Regions from separate parts of the Tepidimonas sp. HKU78 genome, predicted to be linked through region 1. Evidence: predicted binding sites of a transcription regulator. Region 1 holds the regulator's gene; each other region holds the start of a gene.
The links. The regulator HrcA, encoded in region 1, represses chaperone genes, less so after heat shock. The targets are predictions, from matches to a motif close to TTAGCACTCNNNNNNNNNGAGTGCTAA.
Positions count from the first base shown of each region.

Region 2: the regulator HrcA is predicted to act here: its motif matches at 6,955-6,981, upstream of rpoH (RNA polymerase sigma factor RpoH).
Region 3: the regulator HrcA is predicted to act here: its motif matches at 2,149-2,175, upstream of groES (co-chaperone GroES).

Region 1 covers NZ_CP187547.1:1,606,703-1,617,147, forward strand. Annotated here, with positions in the region: gene ACPYIS_RS08100 (lipoprotein insertase outer membrane protein LolB) at 1-32, opposite strand, end outside; gene ACPYIS_RS08105 (tetratricopeptide repeat protein) at 29-1,474, opposite strand; gene mutM (bifunctional DNA-formamidopyrimidine glycosylase/DNA-(apurinic or apyrimidinic site) lyase) at 1,547-2,359, shown strand; gene mutY (A/G-specific adenine glycosylase) at 2,365-3,444, shown strand; gene rapZ (RNase adapter RapZ) at 3,402-4,349, opposite strand; gene recN (DNA repair protein RecN) at 4,346-5,992, opposite strand; gene ACPYIS_RS08130 (NAD kinase) at 6,015-6,953, opposite strand; gene hrcA (heat-inducible transcriptional repressor HrcA) at 6,984-8,006, shown strand; gene rmuC (DNA recombination protein RmuC) at 8,032-9,513, opposite strand; tRNA gene ACPYIS_RS08145 (tRNA-Ile) at 9,606-9,682, shown strand; tRNA gene ACPYIS_RS08150 (tRNA-Arg) at 9,909-9,985, shown strand; gene aztA (zinc ABC transporter ATP-binding protein AztA) at 10,071-10,445, shown strand, end outside.
Region 2 covers NZ_CP187547.1:11,848-22,292, forward strand. Annotated here, with positions in the region: gene zapD (cell division protein ZapD) at 1-403, shown strand, start outside; gene ACPYIS_RS00065 (DNA gyrase inhibitor YacG) at 435-641, shown strand; gene ACPYIS_RS00070 (NUDIX domain-containing protein) at 649-1,110, opposite strand; gene ACPYIS_RS00075 (ATP-binding protein) at 1,130-2,008, opposite strand; gene argJ (bifunctional glutamate N-acetyltransferase/amino-acid acetyltransferase ArgJ) at 2,014-3,249, opposite strand; gene secA (preprotein translocase subunit SecA) at 3,267-6,023, opposite strand; gene ACPYIS_RS00090 (hypothetical protein) at 6,213-6,515, opposite strand; gene ACPYIS_RS00095 (PQQ-dependent sugar dehydrogenase) at 6,497-6,808, opposite strand; gene rpoH (RNA polymerase sigma factor RpoH) at 7,010-7,960, shown strand; gene lysS (lysine--tRNA ligase) at 7,976-9,526, opposite strand; gene ACPYIS_RS00110 (ABC transporter ATP-binding protein) at 9,640-10,368, opposite strand; gene ACPYIS_RS00115 (ABC transporter ATP-binding protein) at 10,370-10,445, opposite strand, start outside.
Region 3 covers NZ_CP187547.1:223,795-234,239, forward strand. Annotated here, with positions in the region: gene ACPYIS_RS01140 (M61 family metallopeptidase) at 1-259, shown strand, start outside; gene ACPYIS_RS01145 (enoyl-CoA hydratase-related protein) at 213-1,031, opposite strand; gene ACPYIS_RS01150 (enoyl-CoA hydratase) at 1,149-1,940, shown strand; tRNA gene ACPYIS_RS01155 (tRNA-Met) at 1,987-2,063, shown strand; gene groES (co-chaperone GroES) at 2,243-2,533, shown strand; gene groL (chaperonin GroEL) at 2,591-4,225, shown strand; gene ACPYIS_RS01170 (hypothetical protein) at 4,329-4,565, opposite strand; partial or broken gene ACPYIS_RS01175 (acyl-CoA dehydrogenase family protein) at 4,809-5,961, opposite strand; gene ACPYIS_RS01180 (acyl-CoA dehydrogenase family protein) at 5,974-7,170, opposite strand; tRNA gene ACPYIS_RS01185 (tRNA-Asn) at 7,338-7,413, shown strand; gene ACPYIS_RS01190 (ATP-binding protein) at 7,459-9,012, shown strand; gene ACPYIS_RS01195 (HDOD domain-containing protein) at 9,044-10,255, opposite strand; gene flgL (flagellar hook-associated protein FlgL) at 10,300-10,445, opposite strand, start outside.

The sequences.
Region 1 (10,445 bases):
CGCGCACGAGGGGACAGCAGAGCCAGACTCACGGTTGGACGCCGAGGCGCTGCAGCGTCTCGGTCAGGGTGCGGTTGCGGGCGTCAAGGGCAAGGCCCTGACGCCAGACGGCCAGCGCCTCTTCGCGCTCACCCAGCACCCACAGCACCTCGCCCAGGTGAGCGGCGATCTCGGCATCCGGGCGCTGCTGCATGGCTTGCGTGAGCAGTCGTCGCGCCTCGGGCCAATTGCCCAGACGGTATTCCACCCAGCCTAGGCTGTCGATGATGTAGGCGTCGTCCGGCGCGCGGCGCAGCGCTTCCTCGATCAGCGCCTTGGCCTCGGTCAGGCGCACGCCACGGTCGGCCAGGGCGTAGCCCAGCGCGTTGTAGGCGTGCGCGTCGTCGGGTTTGCGCGCGATGACGGCCCGCAGCAGCCGCTCCATCTCGTCGAGCCGACCGGTGCGCTCGGCCACCATCGCCAGCTCATACTGCAGATCGGGGTCGTCGGGCGTGTCGCGCAGGGCCTGGGTCAGCACGTCATACGCGGCTTGCGGCTGGTCTTGGTCGCGCAGCAGCCGCGCTTCGGCGATCAGCAGGCGGCGCCGTTCGTCCGGGCGCGCCGTACGGGTGTGCTGCAGTACCGCGCGCGCCTCGGCCATGCGCCCGCGCTCGGCCAGCGCTTGGGCATAGCTGATGGCGACCACCGGATCGGTGTCGGTGGCGTTGCGGGTCGCATGCAAGTAGCGCTGCACCAGAGGTTCGGCTTCTTCTGGGCGGCGTTCGAGCAGCTCCACGGCCAGCAAAGCACCCGCGGCGGCGCGCGGGGCGGCCTGGATGGCTTGGCGCGCGGCGTGCAATGCCTGTTCATCGTCGCCGGCTTGGCGATGCACGCGCCCGAGCGCGGCCCACGCCGCTGCCGAGGTCGGGGCCTCGCGCAAAAAAGGCTCGAGTGCGGTTTGGGCAGCGGCCACCGCCTCGGCCTTGTCCGACGCGCGCGCCAGCAGCGAGGGGATCACGGCAATCAGCGCAGGGCGTTGCGGCGCCGGGGTGGCGCGTATCCAGTCGCGCAGGACCGGGCCCGCCTCGCGTACCCGCTGCAGCCCGAGCAGTAATTGCAGTTCGGTGCGGCGCGCTTCGTCGTCGGCAGGCAGGCGTTGCCGCCATTCACGCACCGCGGACAGCGCCGCTTGTGGTGCGCGACCCTGCAGCGCGATTTCCATCGCGCGCCGAAAGAGCTCCGGGTGGCCAGTGCGTCGGGCCACTTCCAGGATGATGGAGTAGGCCGCGCCCGGGTCGTGGCGGCGTTGCAGTTCGGCGATCAGCAGTTGATAAAACAGCTCCGCATCGAGCCCCGAGGGGGCGGTGTCGGGCCTCGACGCTGGTGCGCCAGCGATGGGCAGCGCGGGTTGCCCAGCCGGTTGGGCGAGCGCCGGCGGCAGCGCCAAGCCGGCGAGCAGCCAGAGGATGACGAGCGGGGAGCGCAGGCGCGGCATGGACGGTCCGATCGGGGGTGTGCTCGGTTGATGATAATGCAGTGCGTCCATTTCCTCGTTCCGTGAGTCGTCATGCCCGAGTTGCCCGAAGTCGAAGTGACCCGATTGCGCATCGCCGACCGGTTGGCGGGGGCGCGCATCGAGGCCGTGTGCTGCGGGCTTCCGCTGCGCTGGCCGCTGGGGGTGGAGCCACCAGCGCTGGTGGGCCGTCGCGTGCAGGCGGTGCGGCGGCGTGGCAAGTACTTGCTGATCGAATTGGAGGTCGGTTGGCTGCTGGTGCACCTGGGCATGTCGGGCAGCCTGACGTGGTTGACGCAGCCGCCACCGCCAGGCCGACATGATCATTTCGATCTGGTGACCGACCGCGGCACGCTGCGCCTGCACGATCCGCGCCGGTTCGGGGCCGTGGTCTATGCGCACGCGCTCGACGCCCCGGTGGCGCAGCGGCTGTTGGGCGGGCTGGGGGTCGAGCCGCTGGACGAGGCGTTCGACCCAGTGCGTTTTCATGCCGCGTTGCGCCGGCGGCGCGCAGCCATCAAGAGCGTGCTGCTGGCCGGCGACGTGGTGGTGGGCGTGGGCAACATCTACGCCAGCGAAGCCCTGTTTTTGGCGGGCATCCGTCCGACTACGCCCGCGATGCGCATCAGCCGCGCGCGGGCCCAGCGACTGCATGCGGCGATCCGGCAGGTGCTGCAACGCGCGCTGGCCGTGGGGGGCAGCACGCTGCGGGATTTTCGCGCTGACGGGCAGGATGGGCACTTTCAGCTCGAGACGTGGGTCTATGGCCGCGCGGGCCAGCCGTGCCGAATCTGTGGTCAACCGATTCGTGTGATGCGTCAAGGGCAGCGCTCGACGTACTACTGCGCACATTGTCAGACGCGCTGAAACCCATGGATTTTTTTTCGCGCGTGGTGGCCTGGCAGCGCGTGCATGGCCGCCGGGGGCTGCCGTGGCAAGGCAGCCGCGACCCTTATCGAGTCTGGCTGTCCGAAGTGATGCTACAGCAGACGCAAGTCGCCACCGTGCTGCGCTATTACGAGCGTTTCTTGCAGCGTTTTCCAGACGTGTACACGCTCGCCGCCGCGTCGCTGGACGAGGTGTTGGCGCTCTGGAGCGGCCTGGGCTACTACAGCCGCGCGCGCCACTTGCATGCGTGTGCAAAGGCTGTGGTGCAACACCATGGCGGGGTGTTTCCTGCGACGGCCGATGCGCTGGCGACGCTGCCAGGCATCGGGCCATCCACGGCAGCTGCCATCGCCGCGTTTTGCTGGGGTGAGCGCCGCTCGATCCTGGACGGCAACGTGCGGCGGGTGCTGGCACGCGTGTGGGCCGATGCAGGCCCGGACGCGGCCGCGCATCGGTGGTGGTGGAACACCGCGCAGGCGCTGGTGCCCGCCGATGCGTCGGCCGATGACATGGCGGCGTACACGCAGGGCTTGATGGATCTGGGCGCGACGGTGTGTACCCGAACACGGCCGCGCTGTGCCGATTGCCCTGTGGCCACGCTATGCGCAGGCCACGCCAGCGGCGAGCCGACCCGCTGGCCGGCGCGCACGCCCCGTCCGGCGCGCCGCACCGAGACCTGGTGGCTGCCCCTGTATGTGCGCGCGGATGGCGCCTGGTGGCTGCAACGTCGCCCGGCGCGTGGTATTTGGGCCGGGTTGTGGTCGCCGCCCGTGCTGCGCGAGGAGGCGGGGCTGCGCGCCTGGTTGGCGTCGCATCCCGACGTGCGTGCGCAGTGGGCACCGGTCATCGACCACGCGCTGACGCACCGCGACCTGCGTTTGCAGCCCGTGTGCTGCCGTGTGCCGCTGGCCGATGCGGCGGTGGCACCCAATGCGCCGGGCGTGCTGCCCGACCAGGGGGCATGGTGGGTCCCGGCTGACGCGTTTGCGCTCGGCTTGCCAGCTCCGGTGCGTGCGTGGCTTCAGGCGCTGGGGGCGGGTGAGCGCACGTCCAGCTCGCGGTGACGGCGCTGCACCGACCACTGGGGAGCGAAGTGCGCGGCCAGCCGCTCGACCAGATAGACCGAGCGGTGCTGCCCGCCGGTGCAGCCGATGGCCACCGTGACGTAGCTGCGGTGATCGCGCACCAGGCGCGGCAGCCAATGCTCCAGAAAGCGGGTGATGTGCGTGCGCATCTCGGCGACCTCGGGTTCGGCCTCCAGATAGGCTGCCACCGCCGGGTCCAGCCCCGTCAGGGGCCGCAGTGCGGGATCGTAGTGGGGGTTGGGCAGCATGCGCACGTCGAACACGAAGTCGGCGTCCATCGGCACGCCACGTTTGAAGGCGAACGATTCGAACACCAGCGCCAGCGGCGCGGGGGTGCGCACCAGCAGCGACTTGACTTCGGTGCGCAACTGGGCAGCCTTGAGCTGGCTGGTGTCGATGACCAGGGCCCCTTCGCGCAGCGGTGCCAGCAACTCGCGCTCCAGCGCCAGTGCATCGACCAGCGCGCGTCGCTGGTCGGCGCTGTGGCGCACCGACAGCGGGTGCATGCGCCGCGTCTCGGAGTAGCGGCGGATCAGCACGTCGTCGCTGGCATCCAGAAACAGGATGGTGAGCGCCATGTCGCGCTCGCGCAGCGCGGCCAGCCGCTGCGGCAAGCCCGGCAGCGACGCGGCGCTGCGCACGTCGATCGCCACGGCCACCCGCTCGGCGTGGTGGCTGCGCTCGACGTCGATGAACGCCTCCAGCAGCTCCGGCGGCAGGTTGTCCACGCAGTAAAAGCCCGAGTCCTCCAACGCATGCAGGGCCACGGATTTGCCCGACCCCGACATGCCGGTGATGAGCACGAGCTGCAGCGGCCCACCCGCGGCAGGCGTCGTCTGCGGGGCGGCGTCGGCGTTGGGCGTGGGCTGGGTCGGTGGGTTCATGGCTGCAGCAGCTCCCGTGCGTGGGCCAGTGAGGTCTCCGAGCCGCTGCCGCCCAACATGCGCGCCAGCTCCTGGACGCGCGCGTCACCCTCCAGCGGCGTGACCAGGCTGACCGTGGCGCCGCCCTCGCGTGTCTTGCTCACGTGCAGGTGGTGATGGGCGCACGCGGCCACCTGGGGGAGGTGGGTGACAGCCAATACCTGGCGGTCGCCGCCTAACCGCGCCATCAACTGGCCCACCGTGTGCGCCACGGCACCGCCAATACCGCTGTCGATCTCGTCGAAGATCAGTGTGGGAGCCTCACCCAACTGGCTGGTGACGACCGCGATCGCGAGTGCGATGCGCGACAACTCACCGCCCGAGGCCACTTTGCCCACCGGGCGCGGCGTGGTGCCCGCGTGCCCTGCGACCAAAAACTCCACGCGCTCCAGCCCGCTGGCCTGCGGCTCGGGCAGCGGCTCCAGCCGCACCTCGAAGCGGCCACCGGCCATGCCCAAGCCTTGCATCGCCTCGGTGATGGCTGCGCCTAGCCTCGCGGCAGCGGGCTGCCGCGCTTGGGAGACGGCCTGCGCCTGCGCCAGGAAAGCGGCACGCGCCCGCTCAGCGCTGGCGCGCAGCGCATCCAGATCGGCTGCGCGTTGCAGCTCGCGCAGGCGGGCCTGCCAGTCCTGCCAGCGCTGGTGCAGCTCTTGCGGTGGGCAGCGGTAGCGGCGTGCCAGCGCCAGCCAGCGCGACAGGCGCTCGTCCAGGGCCGCCAGCGCGGCCGGGTCCAGTTCGGTGTGCGCGGCGTGGTGCTGCAAGTCGCGGCAGGCGTCGCTCACCTGGTCGAGTGCTTGCTGCAGCACGTCGGCCAGCTCGGCATAGCGGGGTTCGATGTGCGCCTGCTCGCGCAGCGCGTGGATGGCGCGACCCATCAGCCCGCTGGCGTTGATCTCGTCGCCGTCCAGCGCGGCCAGCGCGCTCTGCGCGGCGTCGATCAGCGTTTGCGCGTGCGCCAGCCGGGCGTGCTGGCGGTTGAGTTCGTCCCACTCGTCCGCCCCGGGCGCGAGCCGCGCCACCTCGTCGATTTGCCACTGCAGCCGCTCGCGTTCGGCGTCGCGCGTGGCTTGGCCCGCGATGGCGGCCTCCAGCGCCGCCTCGGCGCTGCGCCAGTCCAACCACGCCGCTTGCAGGGCCGAGGTGTCCAGCCGGGCGTAGCGGTCTAGCAAGTCGCGCACGCGGTCCGCCCGCGTCAGGCTCTGCCACGCGTGCTGGCCGTGGATGTCCACCAGGTATTCCCCCAGCGCCCGCAGCTGGGCGGCGGTGGCCGGGCTGCCGTGGATCCAGGCGCGGCTGCGGCCTTGCGCATCGACGGTGCGGCGCAGCAACACGGGTTCGCCCGCGGCCACCTCGAACCCCTGTTCGCGCAGCCAATCGAGGGCAGCGCGCGGCACGTCGAACTCACCTGCCACCTCGGCGCGCGCCGCGCCCTCACGCACCACGTGCGCTTCCGCGCGTCCGCCCAACAGCAGTTGGAGCGCATCGATCAGGATCGACTTGCCCGCTCCGGTTTCCCCGGTCAGGGCCGTGAATCCGGGGCCCAATTCCAGATCCAACGAGCGCACGATGACGAAGTCGCGTACCGCCAGCCGCAGCCAGCTCATGCCTCGGTCTCCTTGACGGGGGTCATGTGGCAACCCCTTCGTTCCAGTGCAGCTTGCGCCGCAGGGTATCGAAGTAGCTCCAGCCCACCGGGTGCAGCAGCCGCAGCGTGTGCACCGAGCGCCGTACCACAATGCGGTCGCCCGGCAGCAGGCTGGTAAACGTTTGCATGTCGAAGTGCGCGCTGGGTTCGCGTCCGGCGACCACTTCGATCACGATCTCGCCGTCGCTGGGCAGCACGATGGGGCGGTTGGACAGCGTGTGCGGCGCGATCGGCACCATCACCCAGCCGGCGATCGCGGGGTGCAACAGGGGGCCACCGGCCGACAGGGCGTAGGCGGTGGAACCCGTGGGCGAGGCGATGATGAGCCCATCGGCGCGCTGGTTGGCCACAAAGTGGCCATCGACCTCGACGCGCAGCTCGACCATGCTGGGGGCACCCCCTCGGTTGACCACCACGTCGTTCATGGCGATGGTCTCGAACACGCCATGCCCATCGCGCCAGACGCCGGCGTGCATGAGGGTGCGGCGCTCTTCCTCGTAAGCCCCGCGCAGCATGGGATGCAGGATGTCGGCGAACCGATCGAACGGAATGTCGGTGATGAACCCAAGCCGCCCCTGGTTGATTCCGATGAGGGGTACACCATAAGGCCCCAACTGGCGGCCGATGCCCAGCATGGTGCCATCACCCCCGACGACCAGTGCCAGGTCACAATGCGCGCCGATGCCCGCAACGTCGCGCGTGCCATCCCCCAGCGGGCCGATGTGGTGCGCCGTCTCTCGCTCCAGCGTCACCTCGCACCCTTGGTCGTGCAAAAAGTGCACGACCTGCTCCAGGGCCTCGCGGCTGCCACTGGCGTGGTATTTGCCCACCAGGGCCACGCGCTCAAAGCGCAACGCAGCACTGCCGTCCACGGACGCGACGGGCGATGCGGGCTGCACGGTGGGCGGTTTCATGCTCAAATTACAACACGAGAAAGCGACGGTGCCATGATGTTAGACGAGCGTTCCAAATTGCTGCTCAAGGCGTTGGTCGAGCGCTACATAGCGGACGGCCAGCCGGTGGGCTCGCGCACGCTGTCCAAGGCGGCCGGGCTCGATCTGTCGCCCGCAACGATCCGCAACGTGATGAGCGACCTGGAGGACTTGGGGCTGGTGGCCAGTCCCCACACCTCGGCCGGGCGCGTGCCGACACCGCGCGGCTACCGCTATTTCGTGGACACGATGCTGACCGTGCGGCGCGCCGAGCTGCCCACCATCGACGCCCTGCCCGCGCCGGCGTTGGCGGCCGACCAGCCGCGCCAAGTGCTCAGCCAGGCGGCGCAGCTACTGTCGCAGCTGTCGCACTTCGTGGGCGTGGTGCGGGTGCCGCGGCGGTCGGCCGTGTTTCGGCACATCGAATTTCTGCGTCTGTCGGAGCGCCGCGTGCTCGTTATTCTGGTCTCGCCCGACGGGGAGGTGCAAAACCGCATCCTGCACCCCCAGACGGAATTTACCCAAGATCAGCTGCAGTCGGCGGCCAACTACCTGAATGCGCACTACGCCGGGCTGGCGCTCGACGAGGTGCGTGCGCGCCTGCGCGACGAGGTGGATACCCTGCGCGGCGAGATTGCGGGGCTGATGGTCAAGGCGGTGGAGGCCGGCAGCGAGGCGGCCCAGACGGACGAGGTGGTGATCGCGGGCGAGCGCAACCTGCTGGAGGTCGACGACTTTGCGCGCGACATGAGCAATCTGCGTAAGCTGTTCGATTTGTTCGAGCAAAAAACCCAGGTCATGCGGCTGCTGGACATCTCGGCCCAGGCCGACGGGGTGAGCATTTTCATCGGTGGCGACAGCCAGGTGGTGCCATACGAAGAGCTCTCGGTGGTCAGCGCGCCGTATGAAGTCGACGGCCAAGTCGTGGGTACCTTGGGCGTCATCGGCCCGCAGCGCATGCCCTACGACCGCATGATCCAAATCGTCGACATTACCGCCAAGCTGGTCGGGCAAGCGCTCAGTCAGGGTCGGGGGGAGTGATCGCGCGAAGCCATTAGCAGTCTGCTCAGGCGGTATCGTCGTCCACTGCCAGCCAGTCGGTCGCGTCCAGTCCGGAGGGTGCGTCGGCTGGCAGCGCCTCCACGCCCCGCAGGCGGCGCTCGATGGCGCGTGTGCGCACGCCGATGTCGTCGAACTTGCGCGCCGCCTGGTCGATCGATTTGCGCGTGGCGTCGATGATCTGGCCGAATTTGCCAAACTCGGTCTTGACGCTGGCCAGGATGGCCCACACCTCGGACGAGCGCTTCTCGATCGCCAGCGTGCGAAAGCCCAGCCGCAGGCTGTTGAGCATGGCGGCCAACGTCGTGGGCCCTGCCAGCACGACGCGGCATTCGTTTTGTAGCGTCTCGACCATGCCGGGGATGCGGCAAGCCTCGGCGAACAGCCCCTCGGTGGGCAGGAACAGGATCGCGAAGTCAGTGGTCTTGGGGGGGTTGAGGTATTTTTCGCGGATTTTGCGCGCCTCGGCCTTGAGCGCACTGGCAAACGCCTGCGTCGCCCGGGCGATCGTGTCTTTGTCACCGCTGTCGTGCGCGTCCAGCAGCCGCTGATAGTCCTCCACCGGGTACTTGGAGTCGATCGGCAGCCACACCGTCTCCTGGTCGTGGCGCCCCGGCATCTTGATTGCGAACTCGACCAGCTCGTTGCTGCCCTCGACGGTGCGCACGTTGCGCTCGTATTGTTCGACGGTCAAGAGGCTGTCGATGAGCGCGCCCAGTTGCACCTCGCCCCACGTGCCGCGTGCGCGTACGTTGGTCATGACGCGCTTGAGGTCGCCCACGCTACCGGCCAGTTGCTTCATCTCGCCCAGGCCGGCGTGCACCTGCTCCAGCCGTTCGCTCACCAAGCGGAAGGAATCGCCCAGGCGCTGCTCCAGCGTGGCGTGTAGTTTTTCGTCGACGGTGCGGCGCATCTCCTCCAGCTTGGTGGTGTTGTCGGCTTGGATGGCCGCCAGCCGCTCGTTGAGCGCGGCACGCAGCTGCTCCGAGTTGTGCTGTGCCCCCTGCACCATCGCCTGCAACTGCTGTGCCACCGAATCCTGCAGCGCGGCAAACTGTCGGTGCATCAGGCCGCCCGTTGCTTCGAGCTGGTCCTTCAGGGCCTGCGACATCGCGCCCAACTGGGCGGAGACGTCGCGCTTGAGCGCTTCCAGCGTGGTCTGTGTGGCCTGCCCCAGTTCCTGTCGACCTTGGCGCGCTTCTTCCACGGTGCGGTCGAGTTTGGCGTCGAGCGTCTGGCGCGATGCCTCCAGCCGCTCGGCCGTGGCCGCCGTGAACTCATCGAGCCGGGTGTGCAGCCGCTCCACCCCGGCGTCGAGCCGGGCGCCCGTCTGCAGCAGCGCCTGCATTTGCTGCTCCAGCAGCCCCAGGCGGGCCGCCAAGTCGGCCGGTGTCTCGAAGCGCGGCCGACGCAGCAGCAGCACGAGCAGCAAAGCCACACCCAGCAGGCCCAGCCCGACGGCGGCCAGCAGCAAGGATTCGTTGGTCATGTCGGCATCCTCCCCAAGGGTCGATCCGCAAGCATAGCGCGTAAAGCGTGCCCACTGGCCGTCGCCGCCCCGTACAATGCAGGCCTCCGCTGGGGCCGTTAGCTCAGTTGGTCAGAGCAGGGGACTCATAATCCCTTGGTCGCAGGTTCGAGCCCTGCACGGCCTACCAGGAAAATCAATGGGTGACGCGGCTTTCCCCAAAGTTGTACCCGCGGCGCACGTGGGTTGCTTTGGGATGTGTAGACACGGTGTAGGAAGCACTTTCAGTGTCCGCACCGGACCGGTTGTCGGCTCAGAGTGTCATTCAGCCAGACACCGCATGGCCAGTCGGTCAGTAGCGGCGTCGACAATGTCAGGAACGTCCCAAAACTGGTGTATACTGCAGGCTTCAGTAAGCGGCTGTAGCTCAGTTGGATAGAGTACTTGGCTACGAACCAAGGGGTCGTGGGTTCGAATCCTGCCAGCCGCGCCAAACATGCAAGGCCAGTCCAATGGACTGGCCTTTTTTCCGTGGTGCGCCCGGTTGGGGTGTCCCACTGCGGGTGCCCAGGACGTCCATGCCCTATCCGGCCGACATCGAACTGCGTGACCTGACCGCTGGGTATGAGCGTCACCCGGCGGTGCACCACGTCAGCCTGCGCTGGCGACGCGGCGACTTGGCCGCCGTGGTGGGCCCGAACGGTGCGGGCAAGTCCACCTTGCTCAAATGCGTGGCGGGGCGGCTGCGCCCGATGCGCGGGCGTGTGACCGGGGTTTCGCCCCATCAGGTCGCGTATTTGCCGCAGATCAGTGAGGTGGACCGGTCGTTCCCTGTGACCGTTGCCGAGCTGGTATTGATGGGCCTGTGGCATGAGCTGGGCGTCTGGCGGCGCCCCACGCTGGTGCAGCGCCAGCGGGTGCAGCAGGCGATCGAGGCCGTGGGTCTGCAAGGC
Region 2 (10,445 bases), 1.3 Mb from region 1:
GCGCAACCGCATCACCATTCCCGGCGGCACGTGCGCGTTCGACCTGCCGGCCTATCATGACTGGCAGCACCGGCCCGCGCCACAGCGCCAGGCCGATTTGGCGCGCTGGGCGGGCGAGATTGCCTGTCTGGCCGAGCCGATCCACCTGCTGCTGCAGCTGCTGCGCGAGTCGGCCGTCGCCCAAAAGGTCTTTGCGACGCAGGGGCACTATCAGCAAAGCCTGCCGCAAAGCCGCACCTTTCAGCTGCTGCGGGTGTGGCTCGACCCCGCACTCGGGCTGATCCCCGAAATCAGCGGCAATCGGCTGCTGTTTTCGGTGCGGCTGCTGCGGCGCACCGACGAAGGACGACTCGAACACGCCGCGGACGCCGAGGCCGAGTTCGAAGTGCATTTGTGCGTGTAACCGATGCGCTTGCGGCATCCCGATACCGTTCATGACGCAGCCGTTCACTCCCCGCACCGTCACCTGCCCCACCTGTAGCGGGCCGTCGCGCTACGCGCCGGACAACCCGTGGCGCCCGTTTTGCAGCGAGCGCTGCAAACGCATCGACCTGGGGGCTTGGGCCAGCGAGCAGTTTCGCGTGCCCGACCCCGCGCCACCGGTCCAAGACCCCAACGCCGACGATACCCGCCTGCACTAAAGCCGGCTCAGGCCCGGGCGGGCGGACGCGGCGGATCGGTCTCGAACCAGGCCAGCACCGGCACCGTGCCCGGCAAGAGCGGCCCCACACTCACGGGCAAGCGCTGCCAGGCGTGGGTCTGCCCTTCGCGCATGTGCAGCGTGCCGTGCCAGTCATAGACACGGCAAAAATGCAGCCGCACCAGCGCGTGGGGGTAGTCCACCACCTGTTCGCGCCACGGGTGGACGTCGCCCACGGTCACGCCGATTTCCTCCTGCAGCTCGCGGCGCAGGGCCTGCGCCACGGTCTCTCCGGGCTCGACCTTGCCGCCAGGAAACTCCCAGTAGCCGGCATACGCCTTGCCAGGCGGCCGCGTGGTCAACAAGAAGCGCCCTTCGGCATCGATCAACACGCCCACGGCCACCTCGGTCACGGACCGCGCGCTGGCGTGGCGCGGCTGCTGCGGGTCGGCCACCAGCACTTCGGTCATCGCACGACTCCCCGCCCCGTCAAGCCGACGCATCGGCCTGACGGCCCACATAGTCGCGCGCAAACTGGTAGGCCACGCGCCCACTGCGCGAGCCACGCTCCAGCGCCCACACCAGGGCCTGCGGGCGTGCCGCCTCGATCGCCGCTTCGTCCACACCGTAGTGCCGCAACCACTGGCGCACCACGGCCAGGTATTCGTCCTGGCTGAAGGGGTAGAAGCTCACCCACAGTCCGAAGCGCTCGGACAGCGAGATTTTTTCTTCCACCGCCTCGCCTGGGTGGACCTCACCGTCGTCGGTGTGGGTGACGGCGAGGTTCTCGCGCAGGTACTCCGGCAACAGGTGGCGCCGGTTGCTGGTGGCATAGATCAGCACGTTGGGGCTGGCCGCGGCCACCGACCCATCGAGCATCGATTTGAGCGCCTTGTAGCCCGACTCACCCTCCTCGAAACTGAGGTCGTCGCAAAAGACGATGAACCGCTCGGGCCGTGGCGCGACCACGTCGACGATGTCGGGCAAGTCGGTCAGGTCGGCCTTGTCCACCTCGATCAAGCGCAGCCCCTGGTCGGCGTAGGCGTTGAGGCAGGCCTTGATGAGCGAGCTCTTGCCCGTACCGCGCGCACCGGTCAGCAGTACGTTGTTGGCGGGCAGCCCGCGCACGAAGCGCTCGGTGTTGCGTTGGATCTTGGCTTTTTGCTCGTCGATCTGCTGCAGGTCCTCGAGCCGAATCGTTGCCACGTGCCGCACCGGCTCCAGCACCCCGTGCGCGCCGCGCTTGCGGTAGCGAAAGGCGATCGAGGCGCCCCAGTCGGGCGCGCCCAACGGCTGCGGCAGGATGGATTCGAGGCGGGCGATCAACGCCTCAGCCCGCATCAGCAGGCGCTCGATGGGCTCGTTCATGGCCTTTAGCTGCGGTAGTCGGCGTTGATGCTGACGTAGTCGTGGCTCAGGTCACAGGTCCAAACCGTCTCGGCCGCGGGGCCACGCCCCAGGTCCACGCGCACGGTGATTTCGCTCTGCTGCATCACGCGCGCGCCGTCTTCCTCGCGGTAGCCTGGGTGACGCCCCCCGCGCGTGACCACGTGCACGTCGTCCAAGAACAGCTCGATGCGGCTCTGGTCCAGGTCATCGATGCCGGCGTAGCCAACCGCGGCCAGGATCCGGCCCAGGTTGGGGTCGCTGGCAAAGAATGCCGTCTTGACCAGTGGCGAGTGCGCGATCGCATACGCCACCTTCAGGCACTCGTCGGCATCGCGCCCGCCTTCGACGCGCACCGTGATGAATTTGGTCGCGCCTTCGCCATCGCGCACGATGGCGTGCGCCAGTGTACGCGCCACGTCGGTCAGCGCCGCCAGCAGCGCCTGTCCGTTCGGGCTGTCCAGGGACACAACGGGCGGGTTGCCCGCACGCCCCGTGGCCATCACGATGAACGAGTCGTTGGTCGAGGTATCGCCATCGACCGTGATGCGATTGAACGATGCGTCGGCCACGCGCCGCGTCAGCTCCGGCACCAAGTCAGGGGCCACAGCCGCATCGGTGGCCACGAACCCCAGCATGGTGGCCATATTCGGCCGAATCATGCCCGCCCCTTTGGCGATACCCGTCACCGCCACCGGCACACCCGCGACGGTGGCCCGCGCGCTGGCCGCCTTGGGCACGGTGTCGGTGGTCATGATGCCCTCGGCCGCGCGCAGCCAGTGGGCGCCGTCGGCGGCCGCGTCGGCGATGGCCGCGCCCAGCCCATCGACGATGCGCTGCACCGGCAGCGGCTCCATGATCACGCCGGTGGAAAAGGGCAGGATCTCCTCGGGCGCCAGGTCGAGCTTTTGCGCCAGCGCGATGCACACGGTGCGCGCGTCGATCAGCCCTTGCTCCCCTGTGCCCGCGTTGGCGCAGCCGGTGTTGATGACCAGCGCACGGATGCCCACCCCTGCGGCCAGATGGTCACGGCACACCTGGACGGGCGCGGCGCAGTAACGGTTGCGGGTGAATACGCCGCCCACCGCGGTGCCGGGGTCGAGCAGCACGACCGTGAGGTCCTTGCGGTGGGCTTTGCGCACACCGGCTTCGGTCACCCCCAGGCGCACGCCCGCCACGGGCAGCAAGGTCTGGGGATCAGGGGCGGTCCAATTGACGGCCATGGGTCGACTCCTGCCACTCAGCTGAGCTTACCGTGGCAATGCTTGTACTTCTTGCCACTGCCACACGGGCAGGGGTCGTTGCGCCCGACACGCGGCACGGCGGGGGCCGCCGGCTGGCTCAGCAGGCCCTGGTCGGCGGTGGTCTCGGCTTCGCCGGTCTCGGTGGGCGCGGTGTAGGTCACGTTGCTCAGCCGCTCGGCGTGCTGCTCGAGCTGCTGCGCCGCGTCGCTGACCTGCTCGGGCGACTGCACTTTAACGTTCATCAGGATGCGCGTGACCTCGTCGCGCACCGCGTCGAGCATCTGGGCAAAGAGCTGGAACGCCTCGCGCTTGTACTCCTGCTTGGGCTGCTTTTGCGCGTAGCCGCGCAGGTGGATGCCCTGGCGCAGGTAGTCCAGCGCCGCCAGATGGTCGCGCCAGTGGCTGTCGAGGGTTTGCAGCAGCACGACACGCTCGAACGGTGTGAACGCCGCGCGCCCCGCCTGCGCCACCTTGGCCTCGTAGGCCGCGTGCGCAGCCTCGACCACGCGCCGCACGATGTCCTCGTCGTCCATCGCCTCGGCGCGCTGCAGCTCGCCCACCAAGTCCAGCGTCAGGCCGTAATCCTCGGCCAATGCGCGCTGCAGGCCGGGCAGGTCCCACTGCTCTTCCACGCTGCCGGCCGGCACGTACTGCCGCACCAGGTCGGTGAGACACCCTTCGCGCAGCGCGGCCACTTGGGCTGACAGGTCCACGGCGTCGATGATGTCGTTGCGCTGCTGGTAGATGACCTTGCGCTGGTCGTTGGCGACGTCGTCGTATTCCAGTAACTGCTTGCGGATGTCGAAGTTGCGCGCCTCGACCTTGCGCTGCGCACTTTCGATGCTGCGCGTGACGATGCCGGCCTCGATCGCCTCGCCCTCGGGCATCTTGAGGCGGTCCATGATCGCGCGCACCCGGTCGCCCGCGAAGATACGCATGAGCGGATCATCCAACGACAGGTAAAAGCGTGACGATCCGGGGTCGCCCTGGCGCCCGGCACGCCCGCGCAACTGGTTGTCGATGCGACGGCTCTCGTGGCGCTCGGTACCGATGATGCGCAACCCCCCCAGCGCCTTGACCTTCTCATGGTCGGCTTGCCACTGGGCGGTCAATTGCTCGATGCGCTGGCGCTTGGCCGCCTCGTCCAGCGCCGGGTCGGCCTCGACGGCGGCGATCATCTTCTCCAGGTTACCCCCGAGCACGATGTCGGTGCCGCGCCCAGCCATGTTGGTGGCGATGGTGATCGCACCCGGGCGGCCCGCCTGCGCGATGATTTCGGCCTCGCGCGCGTGCTGCTTGGCATTGAGCACCTCGTGTGGCAGGCCCTCGCGGCGCAGCATTTGCGACAGCAGCTCGGAGTTTTCGATCGAGGACGTGCCCACCAGCACCGGCTGGCCGCGTTGGTGGCACTCCCGGATGTCGGCGATGACGGCTTGGTACTTCTCCGCCACCGTCTTGTAGACCCGGTCTTGCTCGTCGCGCCGCTGGCTGGGCTTGTTGGGCGGGATGACCACCGTCTCTAGCCCATAAATCTCCTGAAACTCGTAGGCTTCGGTGTCGGCGGTGCCGGTCATGCCGGCCAGTTTCTCGTACAGGCGGAAATAGTTTTGGAACGTGATCGACGCCAGCGTCTGGTTTTCGGGCTGGATGGCCACGCCCTCCTTGGCCTCCACTGCCTGGTGCAGGCCATCGCTCCAGCGCCGACCCACCATCAGCCGGCCCGTGAACTCGTCGACGATCACCACCTCGCCGTTTTGCACCACGTAGTGCTGGTCGCGGTGGTACAGATGCTGCGCCTTGAGCGCCGTCACCAAATGGTGCAGCAGCGTGATATGGGACGGGTCGTACAGCGATGCCCCCGCGGGCAGCAGGCCAGCTTGTGTGAGCAATTCCTCGGCCCGCTCGTGGCCTTGCTCGGTCAGGTGGATTTGGTGCGACTTCTCATCGACCGTGAAGTCGCCCGGCTCGATCACGCCTTCGCCTGTGCGCGGGTCGGCCTCGCCGATCTGGCGCTTCAGGTGCGGCACCAGGGTTTTGATCTTTTGGTACAGCTCGGTGTGGTCCTCGGCCTGGCCGCTGATGATGAGCGGCGTGCGCGCCTCGTCGATCAGGATCGAATCCACCTCGTCCACGATGGCGTAGTGCAGCCCGCGCTGAACGCGGTCGCGCGCCTCATAGACCATGTTGTCGCGCAAGTAGTCGAAGCCGTATTCGTTGTTGGTGCCGTAGGTGATGTCGGCAGCGTAGGCGGCTTGCTTTTGCTCGCGCGACATCAACGGCAAATTGACCCCGACGCTCAGCCCCAACCACTGGTAGAGCTTGCCCATCCACTGCGCGTCGCGGTTGGCCAAGTAGTCGTTGACGGTGACCACATGCACGCCCTTGCCGGTCAGCGCGTTCAGGTACACCGGCAGTGTCGCCGTCAGCGTCTTGCCCTCACCGGTGCGCATCTCGGCGATCTTGCCCTGGTGCAACGCGATGCCGCCGATGAGCTGCACGTCGAAGTGGCGCATCTTCATGACGCGCTTGCTCGCCTCGCGCACGGTGGCGAATGCCTCTGGCAGCAGCGCATCGAGTGACTCGCCATTGGCCAGCCGCTGGCGGAACTCGGCCGTCTTGGCCTGCAGTTGCTCGTCCGTCAGCATGGCGTACGAGGCTTCCAGCGCATTGATGCGCTCGACCGTCTTGCGGTAGCTCTTGAGCAGCCGATCGTTGCGGCTGCCGAAAATCTTGGTCAGAAAAGGGATGGCCATACAAACCCCACCGCACGGCCCGCCAGGCGTGCGGCTCAAAGAAAACGATGACGAGGTCGCCACCCCGCCCACGGCGGCGCGCAACCGATACCGAGCCCGCGGCACAGCGGCGCCCCGGGTCAGTCATATGGCCATTGTAGCCCTGTAGCAAGTCGCACCGTGGAACCTGCCGGCGCCCTGCCGGCGCGGCTATGTCGATCGGCCCGCCACGCGCACCTGCAGCACCTGCACCTCGGCATTGGCCGCACGCGCCGCCGCCAGCAGCACAGGGGTGAGCTGGCGCACCTTGGCCGCCACCGATGGATTGGCCGCCAGCAGGCACCACACACCTTCCTCCAGCGGACCCGCCGTCACCAAGGGCCGCAGCGCCGGGGGCAAATGCACGGCCACGCGCTGTAACAGGCGGCGCGAGGCCCAGGCGCGCTCGGCCACATCGGCCAGCACCGGGTGCGCGCGCACCGCCTGTTGCAAGGTCAGGACATTTCGGGACATATCCACCAAGTGTACGCGCAGCGCCGCGTGTGGTCTCTAAGCCGGTCAGGGCGCTGGCAACAACCGCAGCAGCCGTCCGGCGCCTCCACGATGCGGTAGCCAAAGTGCAATCGGCCCTCGTGCCGTGGCCGCTGCCGAAAGATGACCTGCACCTCCTGCAAGCGGGTCGCATCGGGTGCCAGCACCGCGCGCGCCAGCGCGGTCGCGTTGCCCTCTCCGTCCGCGCCGGGCTCGGCAAAACAGAAATAGAGCCAGCCAAGCCAGCGCTCAGCGGCCCACGCCACGCCACGCACGGGCGTCTGCTGCCCAACCCAAAAAACGCCAGATCACTGCCATGGGCGCAGCGTCGCCGAATGGCGGTGGGGCGTCAAGCCCGGGCAGCGGCATTTCCCTGGCGGGATGTTGGGCATCGCGCCCATCGCTTGGGGAACTTGGACGACTGGCACTCGATCAAAGAGAGTGCTAATATGGAAACCCACAGGAGAGGAGATCCCATGTCCACGACGCTTGCCCTCGCCCCGGCCACCCAGACGCTGCCGGCCGCCTCGTGGTCGAGCCGCGCGCTCGTGTTGCCACCGCTGGGCAACCTGGATGCCTACATCCGCGCCGTCAACCAGATCCCCATGCTCAGCGCGGAGGAGGAGCGCGAATGCGCCCGGCGCTGGCGCGAGCAACAGGATTTGGAGGCCGCCGGCAAGCTGGTCATGTCGCACCTGCGGCTGGTGGTGGCGATTTCGCGCCAGTACCTGGGATACGGCCTGCCGCAGGCAGACCTGATCCAGGAGGGCAACATCGGCCTGATGAAGGCTGTCAAGCGCTTCGACCCCGCGCAGGGGGTGCGACTCGTCAGCTACGCGGTGCACTGGATCAAAGCGGAGATCCACGAGTTCATCCTGCGCAACTGGCGCATGGTCAAGGTGGCCACCACCAAAGCGCAGCGCAAGCTGTTTTTCAACCTGCGCTCGCTCAAGCGCGGCTTCAAGGCCGACGCCGATGACGATGCCGTGGGGCGCGAACGCCTGACGGAGGCCGAGATCGACACCGTCGCCCGCGAATTGAACGTGCGTCGCGAAGACGTGATCGAGATGGAAGCCCGCCTGTCGGGCACGGACGTCGCGCTCGACCCGCTGCCGCAGGATGACCAAGAAGACCACCACGCCCCCATCGCGTATCTGGCCGATCAGCGCCACGAGCCGACGGCGGTGCTGGAGGCGCGCGAACGCGAGCGCCTGAGCTCGGAAGGCATCGAGCACGCGCTGGCCCAGTTGGATGAGCGTTCGCGGCGCATCGTCACGGCGCGCTGGTTGCAGGTCAAAGACGATGGCAGCGGCGGCGCCACGCTGCACGAGCTGGCAGAGGAATTCGGCGTCAGCGCCGAACGTATCCGCCAGATCGAGGCCGCGGCGCTCAAGAAGCTGCGCAAGGCGTTGGAGGCGTACGCCTAAGCCCTGGCCGGCCCCTCACTCCTCGCGCCGCAGCGCGGGGAACAAAATCACGTCGCGGATGCTGGGGCTGTCGGTCAGCAGCATGACCAGGCGGTCGATGCCGATGCCACAGCCGCCTGCCGGCGGCATGCCGTACTCCAGCGCGCGGATGTAGTCGGCGTCGAAGTACATCGCCTCGTCGTCGCCCGCGTCCTTGTTGGCCACCTGGGCGTGAAAACGGGCGGCTTGGTCTTCGGGGTCGTTGAGCTCGGAAAAGCCGTTGCCCACCTCGCGCCCGGTGATGTAGAGCTCGAAGCGCTCGGTGATGCTAGGGTCGGTGTCGCTCGCCCGCGCCAGCGGCGAAATTTCGGTCGGATGGTTGCAGATAAACGTGGGCTGCCAGAGCTTGTCCTCGACCGTCTCCTCGAAGTACAACACCTGCAGCCCGGGCAGGCTGCGGCGATCGAGCCGCTCCTTGACGGGGTCGACCCCCAGGCGGCGCAACTGCTCGCGCAACCAATCCGGGTCGTCCACGCGCTCGCCCGCGTCGGTGTGGCGCAGGATGGCTTCGCGAATGGTCAGGCGCTCGAACGGGGCGTCGAGGTCCACGTCGCGCCCCTGGTAGACCAGCCGGCCGCTGCCGCACACGGTGTGCGCTACGTGCCGGATGAGCCGCTCGGTGAAGGCCATCATGTCCACGTGGTTCCAGTACGCCGCGTAGAACTCCATCATGGTGAACTCGGGGTTGTGGCGCACACTGATCCCCTCGTTGCGGAAGTTGCGGTTGATCTCGAACACGCGATCGAACCCGCCCACCAACAGCCGCTTCAAGTACAGCTCCGGCGCGATGCGCAGGTACATGTCCTGATCGAGCGCATTGTGGTGGGTGACGAACGGCTTGGCGTTGGCCCCGCCAGGAATGGGATGCAGCATGGGGGTCTCGACTTCCAGGAAGCCGTGCTGCACCATGAAGTCGCGCACCGCGGTGACGGCCTGGCTGCGCGCCACGAAGCGCTGGCGAGCCGCGACGTCGGTCATCAGGTCGACGTAGCGCTGGCGGACCTTGAGCTCCGGGTCATGGACCCCATGAAACTTGTCCGGCAGCGGGCGCAGGCTTTTGACGATCAAGCGCAGGCGGTCGGCCTTGATGGAGAGCTCGCCCGTGCGCGTCTTGAACACCGTGCCTTCGGCGTACAGGATATCGCCGAGATCCCAGTGTTTGAAGCTTTCATAGGTGGCCTCGCCCAGTGTATCCTTGGTCAGGTAGAGCTGGATGCGCCCCCCGGTCGGGCCGAACGAGGCGTCCTGGATGGTGGCAAAACTGGCCTTTCCCATGACGCGCTTGAGCATCATGCGCCCAGCGACGCTCACGCGCGCCTGCAGGGGTTCGAGCAGCTCGTTGCTCATGTGGCCGTATTCGGCCTGCAACCCTTCGGCCGTGTGTTGCGGACGCACGTCGTTGGGGAACGCGGGCCCCGCCCCCTGCGCGGCGGCGGCGCGCAGCGCCTGCAGCTTTTCGCGGCGCTCGGCCATCAGCTGGTTTTCGCTGGCGCCGTCGGCGGGGGGTCGATGCTCGTGATCGGTCATGGCTGTGCACGAAAAGAAAGGGTCCTGCGGTGGGTACCGCAAAACCCTCGATTGTAGGCTCCGCCCGGGATCGACCCGCCGTCGGTGGGTGCCCAGCTGCGTAGCCCCGAGTGTCAGGCGATCGCGGCTTCGCCCAGGTACGCCGCGCGCACCTTGGGGTCGTCCAGCATGGCTTTGGCCTCACCGACCATGATGATCTCGCCCGAGTCCATGACGTAGCCCCGGTCAGCCACCTGCAGCGCGCGGCGAGCGTTTTGCTCCACCAACAGCACGGTCACGCCCTGCGCGTGCACGTCGCGCACCACCTCGAAGATTTTGTCCACCATGATGGGCGACAGGCCCATCGACGGCTCGTCGAGCAGCAGCAGCTTCGGCCGGCTCATGAGGGCGCGTGCCATGGCCAGCATCTGTTGCTCCCCGCCCGACATGGTGCCCGCGAGCTGGTCACGGCGCTCCTTCAGGCGCGGAAACAGCTCGAACATGCGGTCGATGTCACGCTGGATCTCGGCCTTGTCGTCGCGCACGTACGCGCCCATGAGCAGGTTTTCGGTGATGGTCATGCGCGTGAACACACCTCGCCCCTCGGGCACCATGGCCAGGCCGCGCTTGACCAAGTCCCACGAACCCATACCGCGAATGGGCTGGCCCTGGTAGGTGATATCACCGGCCTCGGCCAACAACATGCCGGTGATGGCCTTCATGGTCGTGGTCTTGCCCGCGCCGTTGGAGCCGATCAGGGTCACCAGCTCGCCCTCGCGCACCTCCAGATCGATACCCTTGACGGCCTTGATGCCGCCATACGAAACCTTCAGACCCGTGACTTTGAGCAGGGTATTGGCCATTTCAGTGTCCTCCGGTGCCCAGGTAGGCCTCGATGACCTTGGGATTGCGCTGCACCTCCGCCGGTGTGCCCTCGGCG
Region 3 (10,445 bases), 1.4 Mb from region 1:
CTGGCGCGTGCGCCGGCTCGACGACGTCGCGCTGCACGCCCGCGGATTGACCGCCGGTGAGCCGCTGACGGCCTGGGTGGTGCGCGATGGCCGCGTGCTGCGCTGCACGCTGAGTTGGCCACCACCGGCCGTGGCGGTGCAGCTGCTGCCCGGCGCCGATAGCCGCCACCCCCTCATGGGGCCGGGCACGCGACCGCCTGCCGCTGCGCGGCCTACTCGCCGCGGAACTGCGGCGCGCGCTTCTGCAAGAAAGCGGTGACACCCTCCACGTAATCGTGCGTGCGACCGAGCGCCGACTGAAGGTCGCGCTCGACCTCGAGCTGCTGCTCGAACGAGCGCTGCAGCGCGCCGCGCAGCAAATGGCGCGTGGCCACCAGCGCGCGCGTGGGCATGGCCGCCAGCCGCTCGGCCAGCGCCAGCGCCGCCGCCAGCGGGTCGTCGGCCACGTCCCAAATCAAACCCCAGTCTTTGGCTTGCTGGGCGGACAACTTGTCCCCCAGCAAGGCCAGACCCATGGCACGCGCCAAGCCCAGGCGCTCCACGGTCAGCCAACTGCCCCCCGCATCCGGAATCAGCCCGATTTTGCTGAACGCCTGTACGAAGCTGGCGTGCGGCGCGGCAATCGTGAGGTCGCAGGTCAGCGCCAGCGACACCCCCGCCCCTGCGGCCACGCCGTTGACCGCGGCCACCGTCGGCACGCGCAGGTTCATCAGCGCGCGCGCGCTGGGATTGAAACATTCGTCGATCACCGGCCCCGGGTTGGCGCGCTCCATCTGTTCGGGGCCAGGCGTGAAGTCCAGCTCCGATAAGTCCAGCCCGGCGCAAAAGCCACGCCCCGCGCCGGTGAGCACCAGCGCGCGCAGGCTGCGGTCGGCCTCGACCTCGGCCAGCGCCTGCTGAAACGCGCGGTGCATGGAACGGGTGAAGCTGTTGAGTGCCTGCGGGCGATTCAGCGTGAGCAGCGCGACCGCGCCGCGGCGCTCGAAGCGGATCTCGTCGGCCGGGGGCGTCTCGGCAAGCGTCGTGGTCATCCATCGTCTCCTCTGGTTAGGGGGCAAGCACGGCGGGCAGCTTGCGCTACAGTCGCTGCGTCACACCCCATCTCGATTTCGTTTTCCATTGTGCCACCCCGTCCCGAGGACTCCCACATGAGCGAGACCACCCCCACCTACGAAACCCTGCTGATCCACACCGAAGGCCCGGTCGGCGTCATCACGCTCAACCGGCCCAAGCAGCTCAACGCGCTCAACGACCAGCTCATGACCGAGTTGGGCCAGGCGCTCAAGGCGTTCGACGCCGACGACGCCATCGGCTGCATCGTGCTGACCGGCAGCGAAAAGGCCTTCGCCGCCGGCGCCGACATTGCCGCCATGGCGCGCTACACCTTCTCGGACGTCTACGGCAGCGAGTACATCACCCGCAACTGGGAGGCGCTGCGCCACGTGCGCAAGCCGGTCATCGCAGCCGTCGCCGGCTTCGCCCTGGGTGGCGGCTGTGAGGTCGCCATGATGTGCGACATCATCATCGCTGCCGACAACGCGCGCTTTGGCCAGCCCGAGGTCAAGATCGGCGTCATCCCGGGCGCCGGCGGCACGCAGCGGCTGCCGCGCGCGATCGGCAAGTCCAAGGCCATGGAGCTGGCGCTGACGGGCCGCATGATGGATGCCGCTGAAGCCGAGCGTGCCGGGCTGGTGAGCCGCGTCGTGCCGCTGGACAAGCTGATGGACGAGGCGATGGCGATGGCGCTGTCGATCGCGGCCATGCCCCGGCTGGCCGTGCTGGCGGCCAAGGAAGCCATCAACCGCGCCTTCGAGGGGTCGCTGGCCGACGGCTTGGCGTTCGAGCGCCGCATGTTCCACGCCATGTTCGCCACCGAAGACCAAAAAGAAGGCATGGCCGCCTTCCTGGAGAAGCGCACGCCGCAGTTCCGCCACCGCTGACGGCCACGGCAGCCGGTTGGTTTTTCGCTATAATGCGGCCCTCGTTGGCGCTTTAGCTCAGCCGGTTAGAGCGACGGAATCATAATCCGCAGGTCCGGGGTTCGAATCCCTGAAGCGCCACCAAGAATGCTCCCAAGCCCGCCCGAGTGCGGGCTTTTTTGTTGCCCCGCGCAGCCCCCCTTGAAAACACGTCGCCAAGGCCCTATCATTAGCACTCGTCAGCGGTGAGTGCTAACACACGGCATCCGCCGCTCGCTCTTCCTCTTCTACTTCCTCTCATCGTCCTTTCGACAGGAGATCGCATGAAACTTCGTCCTCTCGCCGATCGCGTGATCGTCAAGCGTCTAGAAAACGAGACCAAGACCGCCTCGGGCATCGTGATCCCGGACAACGCGGCCGAGAAGCCCGATCAAGGCGAAGTGCTGGCCGTCGGTCCCGGCAAGACCAACGACAAGGGCGAGACCAAGCCCCTGAGCGTCAAGGTCGGTGACCGCGTGCTGTTCGGCAAGTACAGCGGCCAAACCGTCAAGGTCGACGGCGAAGAGCTGCTGGTCATGAAGGAAGACGACCTGTTTGCCGTCATCGAGAAGTGATCCCGACCCCCGTGGTCTGACGTCCATCACTCACTCATTTGCAAAGGAATCTGAACTATGGCAGCCAAAGACGTGGTTTTCGGCGCTGATGCGCGCCATCGCATGGTCGAGGGTGTGAACATCCTGGCCAACGCCGTCAAAGTGACCCTGGGCCCCAAGGGCCGCAACGTGGTGCTCGAGCGCTCGTTCGGCGCCCCCACCGTGACCAAGGACGGTGTGTCGGTCGCCAAGGAAATCGAGCTCAAGGACAAGCTGCAGAACATGGGCGCCCAGATGGTCAAGGAAGTGGCGTCCAAGACCAGCGACAACGCTGGTGACGGCACCACCACCGCGACCGTGCTGGCCCAGGCCATCGTGCGTGAGGGCATGAAGTACGTCGCCGCTGGCATGAACCCGATGGACCTCAAGCGCGGCATCGACAAGGCCGTCGAGGCGCTGGTGGCCGAGCTCAAGAAGATCAGCAAGCCCACCACCACCAGCAAGGAAATCGCCCAGGTCGGCGCCATCTCGGCCAACAGCGACGAGTCGATCGGCCAGATCATCGCCGATGCGATGGACAAGGTCGGCAAGGAAGGCGTGATCACCGTCGAAGACGGCAAGAGCCTGCAAAACGAGCTGGATGTCGTCGAAGGCATGCAGTTCGACCGCGGCTATCTGTCGCCCTACTTCATCAACAACCCGGACAAGCAGGTCTGCGTGCTGGAGAACCCGTACGTCCTGCTGCACGACAAGAAGATCAGCAACATTCGCGACCTGCTGCCCGCGCTGGAGCAAGTGGCCAAGGCCGGCCGTCCGCTGCTGATCATTGCCGAGGACGTCGAAGGCGAGGCGCTGGCCACGCTGGTGGTCAACACCATCCGCGGCATCCTGAAGGTGTGCGCGGTCAAGGCCCCGGGCTTCGGCGATCGCCGCAAGGCCATGCTGGAGGACATCGCCATCCTGACCGGCGGCAAGGTCATCGCCGAAGAAGTTGGCCTCACGCTCGAGAAAGTCACGCTGGCTGACCTGGGTCAGGCCAAGCGCGTCGAAGTGGCCAAGGAAAACACCACCATCATCGACGGCGCGGGCAAGGCCGAGGACATCGAGGCGCGCGTCAAGCAGATCCGCGTGCAGATCGAAGAAGCCACCAGCGATTACGACCGCGAGAAGCTGCAAGAGCGCGTGGCCAAGCTGGCCGGCGGTGTGGCGGTGATCAAGGTGGGGGCGGCCACCGAGGTCGAAATGAAGGAGAAGAAGGCCCGTGTCGAAGACGCGCTGCACGCCACCCGTGCCGCAGTCGAAGAGGGCATCGTGCCCGGCGGTGGCGTGGCGCTGCTGCGCGCCCGTCAGGCCGTGGGTGAGCTCAAGGGCGCCAACCCCGATCAAGACGCGGGTATCAAACTGGTGATGAAGGCCGTCGAAGCGCCCCTGCGCGAGATCGTGGCCAACGCCGGTGGCGAGCCCTCGGTCGTGATCAACAAAGTGCTCGAAGGCAAGGGCAACTTCGGCTTCAACGCCGCCAACGACACCTATGGCGACATGATCGAGATGGGTATTCTGGACCCGACCAAGGTGACCCGCACCGCGCTGCAAAACGCGGCGTCGGTGGCTGGCCTGATGCTGACCACCGAGTGCATGGTTGCCGAAACGCCCAAGGCCGAAACCCCGGCGCCGGCTGGCGGCGGCATGGGCGGCATGGGTATGGACATGTGAGCAGCCGACCACGGCACATCACATCCTGACCACTCGCGGGGGCGATGCCCCCGGCGAGTCGGCAAAAAACCCGCTGGGGACGTTTCCGCCTCAGCGGGTTTTTTCATGGCCGGCTGGCGACACCGATCGCGCGGTCATCGATACCGCGGTCGTTCAACAGGGCCCGGACCTCGCGCTCATACGCCTGCAACCGGGACACGGCGCGGGCGCGTTGCTCGGGTGTGGCCTGCCGCTCGTGCCAATCGGCCAACCAGCGGCACCCTGCACGCCACAGTGCATCCTGGTAGGCGGCGAGTTCGGGATCGGGCGAGCGCCAGGTGCGCGCCCACAGCACGCGCACCAGCGGCGTTGCGCGGCATCCAGCCGGGCATGCCAGTGGCCAGTCCTTGCCATCGTTGCAGCAGTTCCACGATCGCGGGCAGTTGCTCCGCCCGATACCATGCATGCCAGCGACGCCGCCCCCCAAGGGCACAGGCCAACGCCAGCGCCCTCGCGAACGGGTTGACTTCGGGGTCGCGGCGATACGCATGGCAGGTGGATCGTCCCACGACAGCCGGGTTTCCGGCGCTTCGGACCGGTGCGCTCACCCCCGCGCCTCACGCTCGCGGCTGAGGGCCATGAAGCGCGCCAAGTGGTGATCTTCGTCGCCGTATTCGTGGTCGATCATGACCAGGCGTTTGGCGTAGTGCGCCAGCGGCAGCTCCCAGGTCATGCCCATGCCACCGTGGAGTTGGATGCTCTCCTCGGCCAACTGAATCCCGCTGCGCCCGATGGTGACCTTCGCGGCAGCGATGCGTCGGTCGCGTTCATGCGTATCGCCATCATCGAGCGCGGCTGCCGCGTTGATGACGGCCGAGCGCGCTTGCTGCACCGCCATCCACAGATCCACCGCCCGGTGCTGCAGGGCTTGAAAGCTGCCGATGGGGCGCCCGAATTGACGGCGCGTTTGCAAATACTCGCGCGTCATGGCAAAGGCCGCCTCCATGGCACCCAGCCCCTCGGCGCACAAAGCCAGGGTGCCACACGCCAGCCCGTGGGCCAGCACGGGCGCGGCGTGCGCGGGCCCCACCACCCGCGCATCGATGGGCAGCGGCACGGCCGACAGCACCAGATCAGCGGCGGCTCCACCATCGACGCGCCGATAGGCTCGCACCGTCACGCCGGGCGCGCTGCGGGGCACCCAAAACAGTGCCAGCCCCTCGGCGTCCCGCGCCCCACCACCGAGTCGCGCCGAGACCAGCCAACCGCTGGCCTGCCCGCCATGGGGCACCACGGCTTTGTGGCCATCGAGCACCCAGCCGCCGGCATCGCGCTGCGCCGTGGTGGCGATGGCGGTCGGCTCGACGGGCCCATCGGGCTCGTGGTGCGCCAGCGCCACCACCGCGCCCTGGGCGATATCCACCAGCAGCGGGTCTCTGAGCGCTGACGCATCGGCGTGGGCCAGCATCTGCCCCACCACCAGCGAACCCAGCAACGGCTCGACCACCAAGGCTCGCCCGACGCACTCAAAGACCGTCATGATGTCGAAGCCCCCGCCGCCCAGCCCGTCCACCTCAGGTGGCAACAGCGCCGCCACCGCGCCCAGCTCCACCAAGTCGCGCCACACCTGCGCGTCGTACCCCAGCGGCGATGCGGACGCGGCGTGCCGACGTGCCAAAGGATAGATAGCGCTGCGCGAGGTAGCGTTGCAGCGAATCGGCCAGCATACGCTGGTCATCGGTCAGCGAAAAATCCATGTCGCACCCCCGTCAAAGCCCCAGCACCGCCTTGGCGATGATGTTTTTTTGAATCTCGTTGGAGCCGCCGAAGATCGACAGCTTGCGCAGGTTGAAATATTGCGTCGCGGCACTGGCCGCCCCGGGCGGCCCGACCGCCTGATCGGCCCCCTCCAGCGTCAGCGCCTCGTCGATCCAGGGCAGGGCATACACCCCGACGGCGCGGCGCATGAGGCTCTGGATCTCCTGCCGGATCTGCGTACCCAAAATCTTGAGCAACGAACTCTCCGGCCCCGGCGCCCCACCGCCAGCCACTGCGGCCAGCACCCGCAATTGGGTGGTCTGGAGGTTATCCAAGTCGATCTCGACCCGCGCCAGGCGCGCCGCGAACAGCGGGTCTTCGATCAGGGGCCTGCCCCCCTTGTGCACCGCCCGCGCGATGACCTTGAGCCGCTGCAGCGCGGCCAGCGACAACCCCACACCAGCGATGTTGGTGCGCTCGTAGGTCAGCAAGTATTTGGCGATCGTCCAGCCCTGGTTTTCGGCGCCGACCAGCCGATCCAGCGGCACGCGCACGTTGCTCAGAAATACCTCGTTGACCTCGTGCTCGCCGTCCAGCGTCAGGATGGGCCGCACCTCTACGCCCGGGCTGTCCAGATCCAGCAGCAAGAAGCTGATGCCCTCCTGCGGCTTGGCCTGGCGGTCGGTGCGCACCAGACAGAACATGCGGTTCGCGTAGTGCCCGAGCGTGGTCCACGTTTTTTGCCCGTTGACGATGTAATGGTCGCCCTCGCGCGCCGCGGTCGTCTGCAGCGATGCCAAATCCGACCCCGCCCCCGGCTCGGAATAGCCCTGGCACCACCAGTCACTGCCGTCCAGAATGCGCGGCAGCCAGTGGCGCTTCTGGGCCTCGGTCCCGTAGCGGATCAGCACCGGCCCCAGCATGTTGACGCCAAACGGCACGATGCGCGGCGCACCCGCGAGCGCGCATTCGTTTTCGAAGATGAAACGCTGCACCGGACCCCAGCCCGGCCCACCCCACTCGCGCGGCCAGTGGCTGGCCAACCAGCCCCGCGCGTGCAAAATCGCATGCCAGCGCGCCATGTCGTCGCGCGTCAAGCGCAGCCCCTGGCGCACCTTGGTGGCCAGCTCGGGCGGTAAGTTGGCACGCAAAAACGCGCGCACCTCATCGCGAAACGCGACCTCTTCGGGGGTGAATCGCAGATCCATACCTACTCCAGATACGCCGGCGTCCATCGGTGGGACCACTCGCGGCAGGCGATGCGCCATTGTGCGAGGCCACGCACGTCTGTGCCATGCCTGGCTGTCGTGCCGGTGACGTGCGCGGCACGCGTCAGAGCCACGCGAATTTCTCGATATAATCCCGGCTTTGCCGATCCCCGATAGCTCAGTCGGTAGAGCGCCGGACTGTTAATCCGTAGGTCCCTGGTTCGAGCCCAGGTCGGGGAGCCAGCCATGCCACCTGCCCCTGCCGCTCAGGCCAGCATAATTGGGGCCATGAAGCGCAAGAAGCTGCCCATCGGCATCCAGACCTTCGCCAAGATTCGCGGCGACGATTACTACTACGTCGACAAAACACCGCTGGCGCTGCGGCTGATCGAATCCGGCTCGCATTACTTCCTCTCCCGCCCGCGGCGCTTTGGCAAGTCGTTGTTTTTGGACACGCTGGCTGAACTCTTCGCGGGCAACGAGCCCCTCTTTCGGGGGCTGTACTGCCACGACAAGTGGGATTGGGGGAAGAAACATCCCGTCATTCGGATCAGCTTCGGTGGGGGGCGGCTCGCCAGCCGCGAAGGGTTGGAAGCCCACATCGCCGACGAGCTCGACGCCAACGCCCAACGCTTGGGGCTAGACATACTCGCAGCCGCTGACAACCACCTGCGCTTTCGCCACCTGATTCAACAGGCCGTCAAGCGCCACGGCCAGCGCGCCGTCGTCTTGGTCGATGAATACGACAAACCGATCCTGGACAACCTGACCGAGCCCGACGTCGCCCGCGCCATGCGCGAGGGCTTGCGCAACCTGTACTCCGTCATCAAGGATCAGGACGCCCACATCCAGTTCGCGTTCCTGACCGGGGTTTCCAAGTTCAGCAAGGTCTCGATCTTCTCGGGCCTGAACAACCTCAACGACATCACGGTCGATGCGGCCTACTCGGCCATCTGTGGCTACACGGAAGCGGACGTCGATACCGTCTTCGCCCCGGAGCTCGAGGGGCTCGATCGCGACGATATCCGCCGCTGGTACAACGGCTACAACTGGCTGGGTGAGTCGGTCTACAACCCTTTCGATTTGTTGCTGCTGTTTGACAAGCGCGACTTTCGTCCCTACTGGTTCGAGACGGGCACACCGACGTTTCTGATCCACGTGTTGACGCGGCGGGGTTACTTTTCCCCCGCACTGTCGCGCCAGCACACGAGCCTGGAGCTGCTCTCGGCTTTCGATGTCGATGTCATGGAGCCGACGGCCCTGTTGTTTCAGACGGGCTACCTGACGATTCATGGCGTGCAGGAATACCTGCCGGGCCAGCACCTGTACGAGCTGGGCTACCCCAACCGCGAGGTGATGACCAGCCTCAACAGCGCGTTGCTGCCCGGCTTGGGGCTCGACGCGCAGCGCGCGTTTACCCACCGCTTGAACCTGCTGGCCCTGTTGCGCGCGGCCGATGTATCGGCCCTCAAGGCCCATGTCGAGGCGCTCTTTGCCGCCATCCCGCACGACTGGTACCGCAACAACCCCATCGCGCAGTACGAGGGCTACTGGGCCAGCGTCTTCTACAGCCACATCGCAGCGCTCGGGCTGGATTTGATCGCCGAAGACGTCACGAGCCAGGGCCGCATCGATCTGACGGTGAAGCTCCCGGAGCGCATCTACCTGTTCGAGTTCAAAGTGGTCGAGCTCGAACCGGAAGGCAAGGCGCTCGCGCAACTGAAAGCCAAAGACTACGCCGCCAAATACCGCGCCGCGGGCGTGCCCATCCACTTGGTGGGCATCGAGTTCAGCCGGGACAGCCGCCGCGTGGTGGGGTTCGAGGCCGAGACCTTGGGTTGAGCGCCCCCTCGGCCTTTGGTGCTCCACCCACTCACCCCCACGATCGCGCCTGCGCCAGCGTACGCAGCAGCGCGGTGTTGACGGTTTCGAGCGCAAAGCCCACCTCTTGGCACAGCAGCGGCAGTGCCTGGGACTGTGCCGGGTCGGCCAGGCGCTGCGCCAGCGACAGGTAGGGTGCGTAGGGGCCGGCGCCCTCGACCAAGGCGTCGCGCACGGCATCGGACAGCGGCACGCGCTCGGCCAGCTGCGCCATCGGCACGCGCAACCACTGGTCCAACGTGGCAAACAGCCCGGTGAGCAGCACGTCGTTGGCCAGGGTTTGTTGTGCGCCGGCGTCCATCAGTTGCCCCATGAGGCGCGCCCGCAGCGCCAGCGTGTGGCGGGCCGGCAGCAGCTCGGTGTCGGCGACGGCCAGCCCCAGCAAGCGCGTCAAGGCATCACGCAAGCGGCGCTCGCCCAACAGCCCGATGGCCTGGCGCACGGACGGCAACACACGGCCACGGCCGAACGCGTCGCTGTTGAGCAGTTGCAGCAAGCGATAGGTCAGCACCGCGTCGCTGTGGATGAGGACCAGCACGCGCTCGGTGGAGGCGTCGCGCAGCAGCGCCTGCTGCACGCGCAGCAGGGTGCCTTTGTCGATGCCGATGGAGCCCCGCGGGTGGCGCGCCAGCGCGTCGGCGATGGGCCAATCCACCACACCCCAAGCGTGCGCGGCATCCAGACAGTGCGCGGCCAGCGCGACTTGACCGATGCCCTCGTAGATCTGCCCCGGCAGCAGGCCGGCCTCGATAGTCGGGGCCGGAACCACAGCCAGCGCCTGCGACGCCTGCTCGGGCCACAGGTGTAGCACGTAGCGCAGGCTGTCGTCCTCGCCCAGCGGCGTGGGGCGTGGGGCGCGCGCCAGCGGCAGGCGCTGCACCAGCCGGTGGCCCAGGCGCCGCGCCTGGCTTTCCAGGTGCCGCCAGTCGGCAGGGGCGCGCTGGGCGGCATCCGGCAGCTCGATCCACAGGTGCTCGGGCGCCGACGCCACCAGCGCCTGTCGCACCGCGCGCGGCTCGGCCAACGCCACCAGCAGCCGCGGCGACCCCGCCGACCACCAGTCGTCGATCGCGTGCAGCAGGTGCGGGACGTTGACCTCGTCATCCAGCAGCCGCACGTGCAGGCGCACGCCGACCAGCTGGCGGCTGCGGCCCCAGATGGGTTGGTAGGTAAAAACGGCTCGGTCGAGCAGACTCAGGCGCATCACCCCGCCACTGTAGCCGAAGGCGCGCCAGCCCCGTCAGCCCATTAGGCCAGGTACTGGAACAGGGACAGTCGCTGCACCTGTGCGTAGGAGGACAGCCCAGCCTGGTAGCCCAGCTGCTGCGTCTGGAAGCGCGAGATGGCTTCCACCATGTCCAAGTCCGTCAGTTCGGACGCCTGTTCGATGTGGT